DNA from 3 places in the Microbacterium sp. NPDC087665 genome. Region 2 is predicted to be linked to each of the others. Evidence: predicted binding sites of a transcription regulator. Region 2 holds the regulator's gene; each other region holds the start of a gene.
The links. Region 2 encodes HrcA, which represses chaperone genes, less so after heat shock. Its sites were predicted from a motif close to TTNGCACTCGNNNNNNNCGAGTGCNAA; they were not measured.

Region 1 (4,801 bases), on a different contig from region 2:
ACCTCCTGCATCTTGGCCGCGATGTCCGCGCCCTCGGTGGAGCCTGCGGCGAGCGAAGCCAGAGCCACCAGCACGACGGCGTCGTACGCCTCAGCCGCGTAGGTGAAGTCCTTGACCTCGGAGTTGCCCTCGCCGGTCCAGTAGGTCTGGAGACGGTCGGTGAAGTCATCGGCCAGCGCGGGGCCCGCCTTGGTGCCCTGAGCGCCCTCGAGCGAGACCGAGATCTCGTCGCCGTAGTCCGACAGGTTGCCGTCGACCAGGTAGAACTTGTCGGCCGAGATGCCGGCGTTCACCAGCAGCGGCGCGATGGTCTTGAACTGGTCGAACGAGACGATCGCGACGGCGTCGGGGTTCTCGGCCTTGATCGACTCGACCTGGGCGTCGAACTGCGCGTCACCCACGTTGAACGAGACCGAGGAGACGACCTCGCCGCCGGTGCCCTCGAACGTCGTCGTGATGGCGTCGTTCAGGCCGGTGCCGTAGGCGTCGTTCTGGTAGATGATGCCGAGCGTCTTCGCGCCGTCTTCAGCGATCAGGTTGCCGAGCACCTCGCCCTGCAGCAGGTCGCTGGGAGCGGTACGGAAGTACAGTCCCTCGTCGTCCCACGCGGTGAAGTCCGGCGACGTGTTCGAGGCCGAGATCTGGAGGATCCCTGCACTGACGTTGCCGTCGAGGATGAGCTTGGAGACACCGGATGCCGCGGCACCGATGATGGCCGTCACGTCTGCACCCTGCAGCTTCGTGATCGACGTCTCGTACGCCTTGGTGTCGGTGTCGCCTTCGTCTTCGGCGGTCAGGTCGATCGTGATCCCGGCGTCGGCCTCATTGATCTCGGAGACGGCCAGGCCGACACCGGATTCCATGGGCGGTCCGAGGAACGACAGCGAGCCCGTCTGGGGCAGCAGCGAGCCCAGCTTGAGCGTGAGATCGGTCGCCGGCTTGTCGCCGCCACCCGTCTCTTCCGCGGGCGTGTTGCTGCAGCCTGCCATGACGAGGGCGGATGCGCTGATCAGCGCAATGCCGGCGAAGACCTTCGCGGTGCGCGAACCCTTCAGTGCGTTCATAATGCTCCCTTACGTAACTGAAAGTGGAGGTGACCACAGTCGAGTGCTCTAACCCTAGGGCGAAGAACCGCCGCGCAGGGGTCGCAAGTGTTTCGGTGCGTTAACGATCCGCGCCGAGGTGGAATGCCGGTACTCAGACGAGGGGCGTGGGAGCGGTCCTTCGGCCTCGTCGTGCGGCGAGCAACAGGTCGATCACGAAGACGACGATGGCGATCCACACGATGATGAAGCCCACCCATCGCTCCGTCGGCATCGGCTCACCCAGCACGGCGACGCCGATGATGAACTGCATGACCGGGGTGATGAACTGGATCATCCCGATCACCGTGAGGTTGATGCGTCGGGCGCCCGCGGCGAAGAGCAGCAGCGGAACGGCGGTCGCGATTCCCGCGCAGGCCAGCAGCAGCGCGTGCCATCCTCCGTGCATGCCCATCGTCAGGCCCTCGGGGGTCTGGGCGACGATGATCAGCTGCACCACGGCGATGGGGATGAGCCAGAACGACTCGAGCGTCAGACCGCTGACGGCATCCACCGCCGCCCCGATCTGCTTCTTGATGAGCCCGTAGAGGCCGAACGAGGCGGTGAGCGACAGGGCGATCCAGGGGAAGTCCCCATACGCGACGACGATCACGACGACCGCGACCGCGGCGATCGCGATGGCCACCCACTGCAGGCGCCGGATGCGCTCCTTCAGCACGAAGACCCCGAGGAGCACCGTCGTGATCGGGTTGATGAAGTACCCGAGGCTGGTCTCGACGACATGCCCCGTGAGCGTGCCGATCAGGAACACCTGCCAGTTGACGTAGATCAGCAGGCCCGCCAGGGCGGTCCACGCCAGCAGCTTGGGCTGACGGATGATCGCCCGGAACGCGCCCCACCCCCGCATGACCGTGAGCAGCACGAGGCAGAAGACGAACGACAGCAGCACCCGCCAGGCGACGACCTCCCACGGGCCGGTCGGAACGAGCAGGATGAAGTAGAGCGGAAGGACGCCCCAGAGCAGGTAGGCGCCGCCCGCGTACGCGACACCGGAGGTCTGACTCGACGGCGTGCGAAATGCGGAACTCACCGCCCCACACTATGCCCGCCCTGCACCTCGGCTTCGCGCTGCGGGAGCGGGCACCCGCACTTCGGCAGGAATCCGATGCGGATTGGCGGATGCAGAAGGGGCCCGGATGCCGTAGCACCCGAGCCCCTTCGAGAAACGCTGACTCAGCGAACGACGACCGCGAGGACGTCGCGAGCCGACAGGACGAGGAAATCGTCCACGCCGAACTTCACTTCGGTGCCGCCGTACTTGCTGTAAAGCACGCGGTCGCCGACGGCGACGTCGAGCGGAACACGGTTGCCGTTGTCGTCGATGCGACCGGGGCCGACCGCCACGACCTCGCCCTCCTGGGGCTTCTCCTTGGCGGTGTCGGGGATGACCAGGCCACTCGCGGTGGTCTGCTCGGCCTCGACCTGCTTGATGACGATGCGGTCCTCGAGCGGCTTGATGGAAACCGACACGGTCTACCTCTTCTTTCTTGACGCTGACACGAAAGACTTGTTCGCACTCTCAACCCGAGAGTGCTAATCCAGTCTAAGCGTTCCGTTGGCACTCATGCAATGCGAGTGCCAACGGATGCGGCGCGCGTAGGCTGAACGCGTGGAGATCTCTGAGCTGCAAGCCCTGCTGACCCCGGCAGGACTGGAGCTGCTCGATGCGCTCGGGCCGGTCGAGTCGACGGCCGACGTGGCACGCACCGTCTCTCGCCTGCGCGCCGACGGCCACTCCCCCGATCTCGTCTCGGCCGTGGTCGGTCAGGCGCATCTGCGGTCCAAGGCCGCCGCCAAGTTCGGTCCGTTCGCTGCGCGGATGCTGTTCACCCGCGCCGGCCTCGAACAGGCCACGCGCCTCGGGGTCGCCGCGCGCCATGCCCAGCGGTTCCGTCGAGCGGGGATCACGAGCATCGCCGATCTCGGATGCGGCATCGGCGGCGACGCCCTCGCGTTCGCCGGCGCAGGCATCGCCGTGCACGCGGTCGACGCCGACGAGGTGACCGCGGCGATCGCCGCCTACAACCTCGCCCCCTTCGGTGACAGCGCGAGCGTGCAGCACGGCACCGCCGAAGACGCCGATCTGACCGCGAGCGATGCCGTGTGGATGGACCCTGCGCGGCGCACGGCGGGTCACAGCGAGACCCGGCGGGTGTCGGCCGACGACTACTCCCCTTCGCTCGACTGGGCCTTCGATCTCGCCTCGCGCATGCCGACGGGCATCAAGCTGGGCCCCGCCCACGATCGGGATGCCCTGCCCTCCGACGCCGAGGCGCAGTGGGTCAGCGCCGATGGCAGCGTCGTCGAGCTGGTGCTGTGGACCGGTGCGCTCGCCCGCGAGGGCGTGCGGCGGTCGGCCCTCGTCATCCGCGGCGAGCGTTCGCACGAACTGACCGCCGGAGCCGACGCCAACGACGCCGAGGTGCGCGAACTCGGTGCCTTCCTGCACGAGCCCGACGGAGCCGTCATCCGTGCGCGCCTGATCGGCGACGTCGCGCGCAGCCTCGAGGCGGGGATGCTCGACGAGAAGATCGCCTACCTCACCTCGGATGCCGCGGTGACGAGCCCCTTCGTGCAGTCGTTCCGCGTGCGCGAGACCATGGCCGCGAATCCGAAGGCCATCAGCGCGGTACTCAAGGCCCACGACATCGGCACTCTCGAGATCAAGAAGCGCGGTGTCGACATCGATCCCGCGGCCTTCCGCAAGAAGCTCACGCTGCGCGGCACGCAGTCGGCGACGCTCATCCTGGTGCGCAGCGGTTCTCAGCGTCGCGCGATCCTCGCCGACCGTGTGCCTTCGGCCGCCTAGCCTTTCCCGGCGGAGTCAGTCGTCGGGGTCGTCGGAGTTCACCTCGAACGACGCGACATCGGCGACCGATGCGATGGTCAGGTAGGGCGTCTGAGTGGCCGTATAGGCAACGGTGATGGCCGAGGCGCTCGCGGTGCCGCCCTCATCGAAGACGAGCACGGTGATGCCGGTGTCGATGGCCTCCGACATCGGCAGGCACTGCTGCTCCCCCTCAGCCCCGTCGACGATGATGCACGTGTCCGGCTCGCGGTCGTTCGTCCAACGATTCGCCACCCACACCGGAGCATCCCGGAAGTAACCGACGATGCTCAGGTTGGCGAGAAGTCCCTGGTTGAGCAGTTCCTCCGCCCGCGCGCGCTCGTCGCCGGTGAACTGGCCGAGCATCGAGTCATCCGACGTCCACCGTTGGATGATCGCCACGGGCTCGCCCTGCGTCGAGAACATCACGGTGCCGTTGACCGTGGCGAAATCGAACGACTCCTCGGAGCCCGCCTCGGGAGGGAGCATGACCGAGGCGTTGAGGCCGAACGGGCTCATTTCGTCGGTGGTCTGGCACTGCGCCTCCGAGAGGTCGCCGACATCGATCACGATGCACGCGAGCTCGCCCTCGTTCTTCGTGCCGTACCAGACCAGCGCGTCGTCGTCCTTGCCGACGCCGATGAGACTGCCGGGGTCGAAGTCGCTGTTCTCCGTGAGGACACGTTGGCGCTCGTGCTGCGCAGCCGTGAGCGGGATGCCGCGGGCCTGCGGGGTGAAGAGCGCCCACCCGAGGCCCAGGCCCAGAGCGAGCAGCACCACTCCGGCGAGAGCGCCCGCGAGCCAGTGCGTGCGCACGGCCGCGCGAATCGACGGTCTGGCGGCCGATGTCCGCGGCCCGTCCGTCGGCTCG
Region 2 (4,801 bases):
ACCACGTCGTCGCTCGTGAGCCGGGAGAAGTGGATGTCGTCGATGTCGGCCAGGACGCGGGTCACCAGACGAAGGCCCGACGCACCCTGCGGGAGGTCGACCTGGGTGATGTCACCGGTGACGACCATCCTCGTGCCGAAGCCGAGGCGCGTCAGGAACATCTTCATCTGCTCGGGCGTCGTGTTCTGCGCCTCGTCGAGCACCACGAAGGAGTCGTTGAGCGTGCGGCCGCGCATGTAGGCAAGAGGGGCCACCTCGATGGTTCCCGCTGCCATCAGGCGGGGAACGATCTCGGGATCCATCATCTCGTTGAGCGCGTCGTACAACGGTCGCAGGTAGGGATCGATCTTGTCGTTCAGGGTGCCCGGAAGGAAACCGAGCCGCTCTCCCGCTTCGACCGCCGGGCGCGTGAGGATGATGCGCGTGACCTCTTTGCGCTGCAACGCCTGCACGGCCTTCGCCATCGCGAGGTAGGTCTTCCCGGTGCCCGCCGGCCCGATGCCGAAGACGATCGTGTTCTCCTCGATCGCGTCGACGTACTCCTTCTGCCCCTGCGTCTTGGGGCGGATGGTCTTGCCGCGCGTGGAGAGGATCGCCTCGCCGAGCACCTCGCTCGGACGGGGGCCGCCCTCCTGGCGAAGAAGTCGGGCGGAGTTCGACACGTCGCTCGGAGCGAGGTCGTGGCCGGCCTTCGTCATCGTCATCAGTTCGTCGACGAGGGTCTTGGCCTTCGCCACGGTCTGCGTCGATCCGCTGAGGGTGATCTCGTTGCCGCGCACGAGCACCTGCACCTCGGGGTGCTCCTTCTCGAGCATCCGCAGCAGGCGATCCTGCGGGCCGAGCAGCTGCACCATCGCCACGCCGTCGGCATAGATCTTCTCGATCGCCTCGGGCTGAGGCGCGTGCGATCGGCGCTCGGGCAGCGTCGGTCCGCTGTCGGGGTTGTCAGGCACCTGTGCTCTTCTCGGTGAGTCCGCCGCCCAGCACATGCGCGTGGACGTGGAAGACGGTCTGTCCGGCATTGGCACCGGAGTTGAAGACGAGACGGAAGTCTCCGTCATCGGTGTGCTGCGTCGCGAGCTGCTTCGCGAACGCGATGATCTCGGCCAGCAGAGACGGGTCCCCCGCCGCGAGCTCGGCGACGTCGCGGTACTCGGATGTCTTCGGAATGACCAGGAGATGCACCGGCGCCTGCGGCGCGATGTCGCGAATCGCGAACACCCGATCGGTCTCACCGAGGATCTCCGCGGGGATCTCACCGTTCAGGATGCGCGTGAAGATCGAGGGCTCGCTCATAGATCCAGTCTAGCCGCCGGGCGCCTGGGGTCGCCGGGGCACGCGCCGCTCACCAGCGGCCGAGCGCCACCGACAGCACCGCGATCGCGGCGGGTCCTGCGGTCGATGTGCGCAGCACCGTGTCTCCGAGAAGCACGCGCTCCGCCCCGGCATCCGTGAGCTTGGCGAGCTCATCGTCGGTGAGCCCGCCTTCGGGGCCGACCACGAGCACGAGGTCGCGACCGTCTGCGACCACCTCGGACAGTCGAACATCGGCGGTCGGATCGAGCACGAGCACGCGCTGCTCGGCAGCCCTCGTCACGAGATCGGAGGTGCTCACCGGCGGGGTCACGGACGGAACCCATCGGCGATGCGCCTGCTTCGCCGCTTCGCGGACGATGGTCGCCCAGCGCTCGCGACCCTTGACCGCCTTCGGTCCGTCCCAGCGCGAGATGCTGCGGCTCGCCTGCCACGGCACGACCTCGTCGACGCCGAGTTCGCACGCGGCCTGGATCGCGAGTTCGTCACGATCCCCCTTCGCCAGAGCCTGCACGAGCACGATCCGTGGGGAGGGCGCCGCCTGCTCGACGCGGTCGGAGACCCGCACGTCGACGCGCGCCGGTGCGACCTCCTCGGCGACGCCGGTGAGCCAGACTCCCGCCCCGTCGCCGACAGTCACCGTCTCTCCCACGCGCAGCCGCCGCACGACGGCCGCGTGCTTCGCCTCCGCACCGGTCAACGACACGATGTCGCCGACGACGGCCTTCGAGGACGACTCGACGAGAAAGTGCAGCGCCATGCTCAGTGGGTGCGGAAACGGTCGCGGAGCTTCGAGAACAGCCCCTGCTGGAACTGCGCCAGCTGCGGAGCCGGTTCCTTCGCCTTCTTCGCGAAGTCCTCTATCAGCGCCCGTTGCGCGGAGTCGAGCTTCGTGGGGGTCACCACCTGCACGCCGACGCGCAGGTCACCGCGCTGCGAGCCGCGCAGCGGAGTGATGCCGCGCCCCTTGATCGTGAGAACGTCTCCCGACTGCACGCCGGCGCGGATCTCGAGATCGACGGATCCGTCGAGGCCCTGGATCGAGGTCTCGGTGCCGAGGATCGCATCCGTCATCGACACTTCGAGCGTGGCCAACAGGTCGTCCCCGTCACGACTGAACGCGGCGTGCGGGTTGACGGTGACCTCGACGTACAGGTCGCCGTGCGGGCCGCCCGCCTTGCCGACCTCGCCGGAACCCGGGAGCTGCAGGCGCAGCCCCGTCTCGACACCCGCGGGGATGTCGAGCGAGACCGTGCGACGCGAACGCACACGGCCCTGGCCGCCGCACGTTCCGCAGGGGTAGGGAATCGTGGTGCCGTAGCCCTCGCAGGTGCCGCACGGCGCCGAGGTGACGACGTTGCCGAGAAGGCTGCGCACCTGGCGCTGCACGTGACCCGAACCGCCGCAGATGTCGCAGGTCACGGGCGAGGTGCCCTCCTGGCAGCACGATCCCTGGCAGGTCTCGCACAGCACGGCCGTGTCGACCTCGATGTCGCGGTGCGCGCCGAAGACGACATCGCCGAGATCGAGGGTCACCCGCACGAGTGCATCCTGGCCGCGCTCGCGCCGGGACCGGGGGCGCGCTCGCCCACCGCCCTGCGCGGCGCCGAAGAACGTCTCGAAGATGTCGCCGAAGCCGCCGAAGCCACCCCCGCCGAAGTTATTGGAGGCGCCGTCTCCGCCGCCCATGTCATAGCGGCGACGGGAATCGTCATCGCTGAGGACGTCATAGGCGTGCGTCACGAGCTTGAACCGCTCCGCCGCGTCTTCACCGGGATTGACGTCCGGGTGCAGCTGCCGTGCCAGGCGTCGGTACGCCTTCTTGATCTCATCGGTGGATGCTTCCCGGGACACCCCGAGAACCTCATAGTGATCCGCCACAATCGCCTTTCTGCGTGGTCTTCTGCGGGAGCCGCCTCAGCGGCTCGCCTCGTCTTCGTCGAGCATCCGCGACAGATACCGGGCGACCGCCCGTGCTGCCGCGAGATTGCTCGGATAGTCCATGCGCGTCGGGCCCATCACGCCGACACGCGCCATGCCGCTGGGAGCGGCGTAGTTGCTCGCCACGATCGAGGCCTCGCCCAGGCCGAACGACGCGTTCTCGGTGCCGATGCTCGCCGCCAGCCCCTGCTCGTCGGTCTGCATCTCGCTCATCAAACGCAGCAGGGTCACCTGCTCCTCGATCGCCTCGAGCAGAGGATGGATGCTTCCGCGGAAGTCTTGCTCCCGCCGCGCGAGCGTGGCCGCTCCCGCCATCACGAGCCGCTCCTGGCGGAATGCCTGGAGCTCGTCGACGATGACGGCGGCGACCGCACGGAGCGCCGCATCGGGCGGTCCGGTCGGCGCCGCGGCGAGGAGGCTCTCCAACCGCTCGGCCGCATCGCTGACCGCCTGGCCGGTGATGAGACCGGCGAGGCGCGTGCGGATGGCGATCGTGGCGGTCTCGTCGACCTCGACGGGCAGCGGCGTCATGCGCTGCGACACGCCACCGGCGTCGGTCACGAGCACCACGAGCATCCGACTCGGCGACAGCGCCACGAGCTCGATGTGCGTGAGATGCGCGCGGGCGAAGGAGGGGTACTGCGCGAGGGCGACCTGCCCGGTCAGCTGGGTGAGTACGCGTACCGTGCGCACCATGAGGTCGTCGAGGTCGCTCGGAGTGGCGAGGAAGGACTCGATGGCCGTGCGCTGCGCGGATGTCAGCGGGCGCAGCTGCGCGAGGTGATTGACGAAGACGCGGTAGCCCTTGTCGGTCGGCACACGGCCGGACGAGGTGTGCGGTGCCGTGATGAGTTCTTCGTCTTCGAGGAGAGCCATGTCGTTGCGGATCGTTGCTGCGGACACGCCGAAGGAGTGGCGGTCGACGATCGATCGACTGCCGACGGGTTCGTGGGTCTCGACGTAGTCCTGCACGATCGCTCGGAGAACTTGGAGCCCTCGCTCTGTGACCATCGCCTTCCCTTCCGCTGGCACTCGGACGTTCAGAGTGCCAATCCTACCCCGCTCGCGCCCTCCAACGCCCAACGCCCGCCGGTCGTCCTAGGATGACGAGCATGGCCGAGCCGTCCACCGTCGCACTTTCCACCGGAGCCGTCGCGGGTTCTCTCGACGGCGATGTCCGCCGGTTCCTCGGCATCCCATACGCCGCACCGCCGTTCGGCAGCCGCCGCTTCCATGCACCGCAGCCCGTGTCGGCGTGGGAGGGCACCCGAGATGCCATGGCGTTCGCCGCGACCGCACCCCAGCTCCCCTATGCGGGTGCGATCGGCGAGCTGCTCGGCTCAGTGAGCATCGCGGGCGACGACATCCTCACCGCGAACGTCTGGGCGCCCGTCGACGCGCAGGGCGCCCCTGTTCTGCTGTGGATCCACGGCGGCGCACTCGAACGTGGCACCGCGGCACTCCCCCTCTACGATGGCGCGGCGTTCGCCCGCGCGGGCATCGTCTTCGTATCGATCAACTACCGACTGGGCTCCGAAGGCTTCTC
Region 3 (4,801 bases), on a different contig from region 2:
GGCCGTGGTGATCGACATGTTCTGGCCGACCGAGGCCGGCCCCGCCGCCTGGCAGATCGTCACGATGGTCGTGATCGCCGTGGCATCCGTTCTGGTCGCCCTCGCGCGGCGCCGGCCGGAACGCCACCGCTGACTACTTCTTCGCGCCCTTCGCCGGCATCCGCGTGAGCAGCGCATCGGCATCCACCGGCTTGCGGCGACCCGGCTCCTTGGCGGGCTTGCCGCCGACGTAGAGCCAGCCCAGCAGCTGCTCGTTCTTCTTCAGGCCGTGTGCCTTCGCCACCGCTTTCGACCGCGTGTAGCCGCCGGTGCGCCAGAAGACGCCCCACCCGGCTTCGTCGAGCAGCAGGCTGAGGGTGTGGGCGACGCCCGAGGCGACGGCCTCCTGCTCCCACACGGGCACTTTGTGCTTCGTGCGGTAGCTGCCGACGACCGCGATGAGCAGCGAGGCCCGCAGAGGCTTGGTCGAGGGGCTCTTGTCGCCCTCCGCCTTCGCGATCGCTGCACCGAGAGCGAGCCGGTCGTCGCCGCGCAGCTCGATCAGGCGCCAGGGACGCAACGACGAGTGGTCGGCCACGCGCCCCGCGGCGGCGATCAGCGGCAGCAGCTCCTCGCGTGAGGGGGCGTCTTCGGTGACCTTCGACCAGGACTGGCGCGCGCGGACCGCATCGAGGGCGCTCACGCCTCCGACGCCTCCGGCGTGAAGGTGAGCGCCAGCGAGTTCATGCAGTAGCGGTCGCCGGTCGGTGTGCCGAACCCGTCGGGGAACACATGCCCGAGGTGCGACCCGCAGTTGGCGCAGCGCACCTCGGTGCGCACCATGCCGAGCGTGGTGTCGTCGATGAGCTCGACCGCGTCGGGACGGATCGACTCGTAGAAGCTCGGCCATCCGCATCCGGAGTCGAACTTCGTACCGCTCTTGAAGAGTTCGGCACCGCAGGCTCCGCACGCGTACAGACCGGAACGCTCCTCGTCGAGCAGCTCACCGGTCCACGCGCGTTCGGTGGCGGACTGCCGCAGCACCGCATACTGCTCGTCGCCGAGTTCCTCGCGCCACTCTTCTTCGGTCTTTTCCACGCTGTACGACATGCGTCCTCCTTGGTCGCTTCCATTCTCTCGTGCCTGCGGCGGTGTTGGCGCGCGGGCGGCGACAATGGACGGATGACGGATGCTGTCCAGCAGCGCTACGCGCGGTTCGCCGACCACGAGGCCCCCGGCCGCAGTGCGCTGTACGCCGAGTGGGCCGCGGGGATCGCCGCCGATGCGGAGATGCGCGACATCCTGGCGAGGATCCCGGAGACGCACCGCCAGCCGCCGCTCGTGTTCGCGGTCACGCGGATGCTCGGCGCACCCCTCGAGGGCTATCCGACCTGGCGGGCGTTCGTGCTCCGCAATGCCGACCGGGTCGTCGCGGAGTGCGCGGCGCGCTCGTTGCAGACCAACGAACCGCTGCGGCTCGCGGCACTGCTGCCGGTGCTGAGCGAGATCGAGGGGCCGATCGCGCTGCTCGAGATCGGGGCATCCGCCGGACTGTGCCTGTATCCCGACCGCTACTCGTACCGTTTCGTCGACCACGACGGCACGCTGCGGCTGGGCCTCGATCCGGCGGATGGTGTGTCGCGCGTCGTGCTCGAGAGCCGTGTCGACGGCGACCTCCCGAGCATCCGAATGCCGAACGTGGTGTGGCGCGCCGGCATCGATCTCTCCCCGCTCGACGCGCGCGACGCGCGGGACAGGGCGTGGTTGCGCGGGCTCGTGTGGCCGGGGGAGGAAGGCCGCGAGGCGCGCATCGATGCGGCGCTCGACATCGCGGCCTCCGATCCGCCCCTGCTCGTGCGCGGCGATGCGGGCGAGCAGCTCGATGCGCTCGTCGCCGAGGCGCCGGCCGACGCGACCCTCGTCATCACTACGCCGGGCGTTCTCGTGCACATCCCGCGTGCGGCCCGCATCGCCCTGGTCGAGCGCCTTCTCGAGCATCCTGCGCGGTGGATCACGATCGACCCTCCCGCTCTCCTCGACGTGTGGAGCCCTGCGCTGACCGCCGACGGGTGGCCGGGATTCGTGGTCGCGCTCGACGGCTCCGTGCGCGCCGCCGCCGATCCTCTCGGCGCCTGGTGGGAGTGGCGTGCAGCCCTGGCATCAGACCCGTCCTAACCTGGACTCATGCTGGGAGACCTCACGGAGCGCGACCGCGCGATCCTCACCCTGGAGACCACATGGCCTCGCCACGGCGGCGCCAAGGAGGAGGTCATCCGTGCGCAGCTCGGGATGAGCGCTGCGCGCTATTACCAGTTGCTGGGGCGGCTGATCGAGTCAGACGACGCTCTCGAGTACGACCCGATGCTGATCCGCCGACTGCGGCGGCTCCGCGACTCGCGAGCACTGCGGCGCAACGCCCGCACCCCGGGGTTTCGTGAGCTGAGTTGTCACTCGGCTAGCATCGAGGGGTGTCCAAGCCCTCCCGAGATCGTTTCGACGACGTTCCCCGTTCCTCCGGACGCGTGGGAGCGCACCGCGCCGAAGCGCCGGGGATGAACGGATGGGTGGTGCTGCTGTGGTCGTTCGTCGCGGCTCTCGTGCTCATCATCGCCGGCATCTTCGGCTCGCTCGTTGTCATGGGACGCATCAACCTCTTCCCCGAGGCCGTGCCGACGGCGACCCCCACGCCGGTCGAGACCGGTGTGGTCGACACGACGTTCGAAGTCACGATCCTCAACGCGACACCCGATGAGGGCCTCGACGCGCAGATGAAGGACACGCTGCTCAACGCCGGCTTCACCACGGTGTACGCGAGCGACAGCGGCAGCCAGGACTTCACGACGACGACCGTCTACTACGTCGACGACGCCGACCGGCTCGCCGCCGTCGGTCTCGCCGATGTGATCGGCGGGGCGGCGGTCGAGCAGAGCGACTTCTACGCGGGTCTCAACGACGGCGACGCGAAGCAGCTGACCATCGTCATCGGCCTCGATCGCTCGGCCTCGGCGCCCGAGACGCCGGCCGAGACACCGGCCCCGTAGATCGCGCGGGCGACCCGTCGCCCGCAGCTTGCACTCGAAGGGGTCGAGTGCCAGAATGGCGTTAGCACTCTCTTACTCCGAGTGCTAAACCCAACGTCTACGTCCAGGAGGGACGAAAAAACTCATGGCAAAGATCATTGCTTTCGATGAGGAGGCCCGCCGCGGCCTCGAGCGCGGCCTCAACATCCTCGCCGACGCGGTCAAGGTGACCCTCGGCCCGCGTGGCCGCAACGTCGTGCTCGAGAAGAAGTGGGGCGCCCCCACGATCACGAACGACGGTGTGTCCATCGCCAAGGAGATCGAGCTGGACGACCCGTACGAGAAGATCGGCGCGGAGCTCGTCAAGGAGGTCGCCAAGAAGACCGACGACGTCGCAGGTGACGGAACCACCACCGCGACCGTCCTCGCTCAGGCGCTCGTCCGCGAAGGCCTGCGCAACGTCGCAGCCGGCGCCGACCCGATCTCGCTCAAGCGCGGCATCGAGAAGGCCGTCGCCGCGATCACCGAGGAGCTGCTCGCCAGCGCCAAGGAGATCGAGTCGAAGGAGCAGATCGCCGCTACGGCATCCATCTCCGCCGCTGACCCCGCGATCGGCGAGCTCATCGCCGAGGCGATCGACAAGGTCGGCAAGGAGGGTGTCGTCACCGTCGAGGAGTCGCAGACCTTCGGCACCGAGCTCGAGCTCACCGAGGGCATGCGCTTCGACAAGGGCTACCTGAACCCCTACTTCGTCACGGACCCCGACCGCCAGGAAGCCGTCTTCGAAGACGCCTACATCCTGATCGCGAACCAGAAGATCTCCAGCATCAAGGACCTCCTGCCGATCGTCGACAAGGTGATCCAGGACGGCAAGGAGCTCGTCATCATCGCGGAAGACGTCGAGGGCGAAGCTCTCGCGACTCTCGTGCTCAACAAGCTCAAGGGCATCTTCAAGTCGGTCGCCGTCAAGGCTCCCGGCTTCGGTGACCGCCGCAAGGCTCAGCTGCAGGACATCGCGATCCTCACCGGTGGTCAGGTCATCACCGAAGAGGTCGGCCTCAAGCTGGAGAACGCCACGCTCGACCTGCTGGGTCGTGCGCGCAAGGTCATCGTCACCAAGGACGAGACCACGATCGTCGAGGGCGCCGGCGAAGCCGAGCTCATCGAGGGTCGCGTGACCCAGATCCGTCGCGAGATCGAGAACACCGACAGCGACTACGACCGCGAGAAGCTGCAGGAGCGCCTCGCCAAGCTCGCCGGTGGCGTCGCCGTCATCAAGGCCGGCGCGGCAACCGAGGTCGAGCTCAAGGAGCGCAAGCACCGCATCGAAGACGCCGTCCGCAACGCGAAGGCAGCCGTCGAAGAGGGCATCGTCGCCGGTGGTGGCGTCGCTCTCATCCAGTCCGGTGCCAAGGCTCTCGACGCTCTCTCGCTCATGGGCGACGAGGCGACCGGTGCGAACATCGTTCGCGTCGCGATCGAGGCTCCGCTCAAGCAGATCGCGCTGAACGCCGGTCTCGAGCCGGGTGTCGTCGCGAACAAGGTCGCCGAGCTCCCCCTGGGACAGGGTCTCAACGCCGCCACGGGCGAGTACGTCGACATGTTCGCCGCCGGCATCATCGACCCGGCGAAGGTGACGCGATCGGCGCTGCAGAACGCAGCCTCGATCGCAGCGCTCTTCCTCACGACCGAGGTCGTCGTCGCCGACAAGCCCGAGCGCGCTGCTGCTCCCGTCGGTGACCCGTCGGGTGGCATGGACTTCTGATCCAGCACTCATGACAGAACGCCCCCGGCTCCGGCCG

Region 1: groES (co-chaperone GroES) is a predicted target of HrcA. The motif match lies at 2,659-2,685, and genes of this name have one in related genera.
Region 3: groL (chaperonin GroEL) is a predicted target of HrcA. The motif match lies at 3,082-3,108, and genes of this name have one in related genera.

What each region holds. Positions count from the first base shown of each region.
Region 1 is NZ_JBIUWD010000002.1:637,609-642,409, forward strand. Features, by position in the region: gene ACIOSY_RS06500 (ABC transporter substrate-binding protein) at 1-1,064, opposite strand, end outside; gene rarD (EamA family transporter RarD) at 1,198-2,133, opposite strand; gene groES (co-chaperone GroES) at 2,277-2,573, opposite strand; gene ACIOSY_RS06515 (SAM-dependent methyltransferase) at 2,713-3,912, shown strand; gene ACIOSY_RS06520 (hypothetical protein) at 3,928-4,801, opposite strand, start outside.
Region 2 is NZ_JBIUWD010000004.1:425,244-430,044, forward strand. Features, by position in the region: gene ACIOSY_RS11930 (PhoH family protein) at 1-854, opposite strand, end outside; gene ACIOSY_RS11935 (HIT domain-containing protein) at 946-1,296, opposite strand; gene ACIOSY_RS11940 (16S rRNA (uracil(1498)-N(3))-methyltransferase) at 1,346-2,074, opposite strand; gene dnaJ (molecular chaperone DnaJ) at 2,077-3,195, opposite strand; gene hrcA (heat-inducible transcriptional repressor HrcA) at 3,232-4,266, opposite strand; gene ACIOSY_RS11955 (carboxylesterase/lipase family protein) at 4,368-4,801, shown strand, end outside.
Region 3 is NZ_JBIUWD010000009.1:45,830-50,630, forward strand. Features, by position in the region: gene ACIOSY_RS16635 (DMT family transporter) at 1-133, shown strand, start outside; gene ACIOSY_RS16640 (nitroreductase family protein) at 134-682, opposite strand; gene msrB (peptide-methionine (R)-S-oxide reductase MsrB) at 679-1,089, opposite strand; gene ACIOSY_RS16650 (DUF2332 family protein) at 1,162-2,154, shown strand; gene ACIOSY_RS16655 (DUF3263 domain-containing protein) at 2,164-2,535, shown strand; gene ACIOSY_RS16660 (LytR C-terminal domain-containing protein) at 2,532-3,020, shown strand; gene groL (chaperonin GroEL) at 3,145-4,764, shown strand.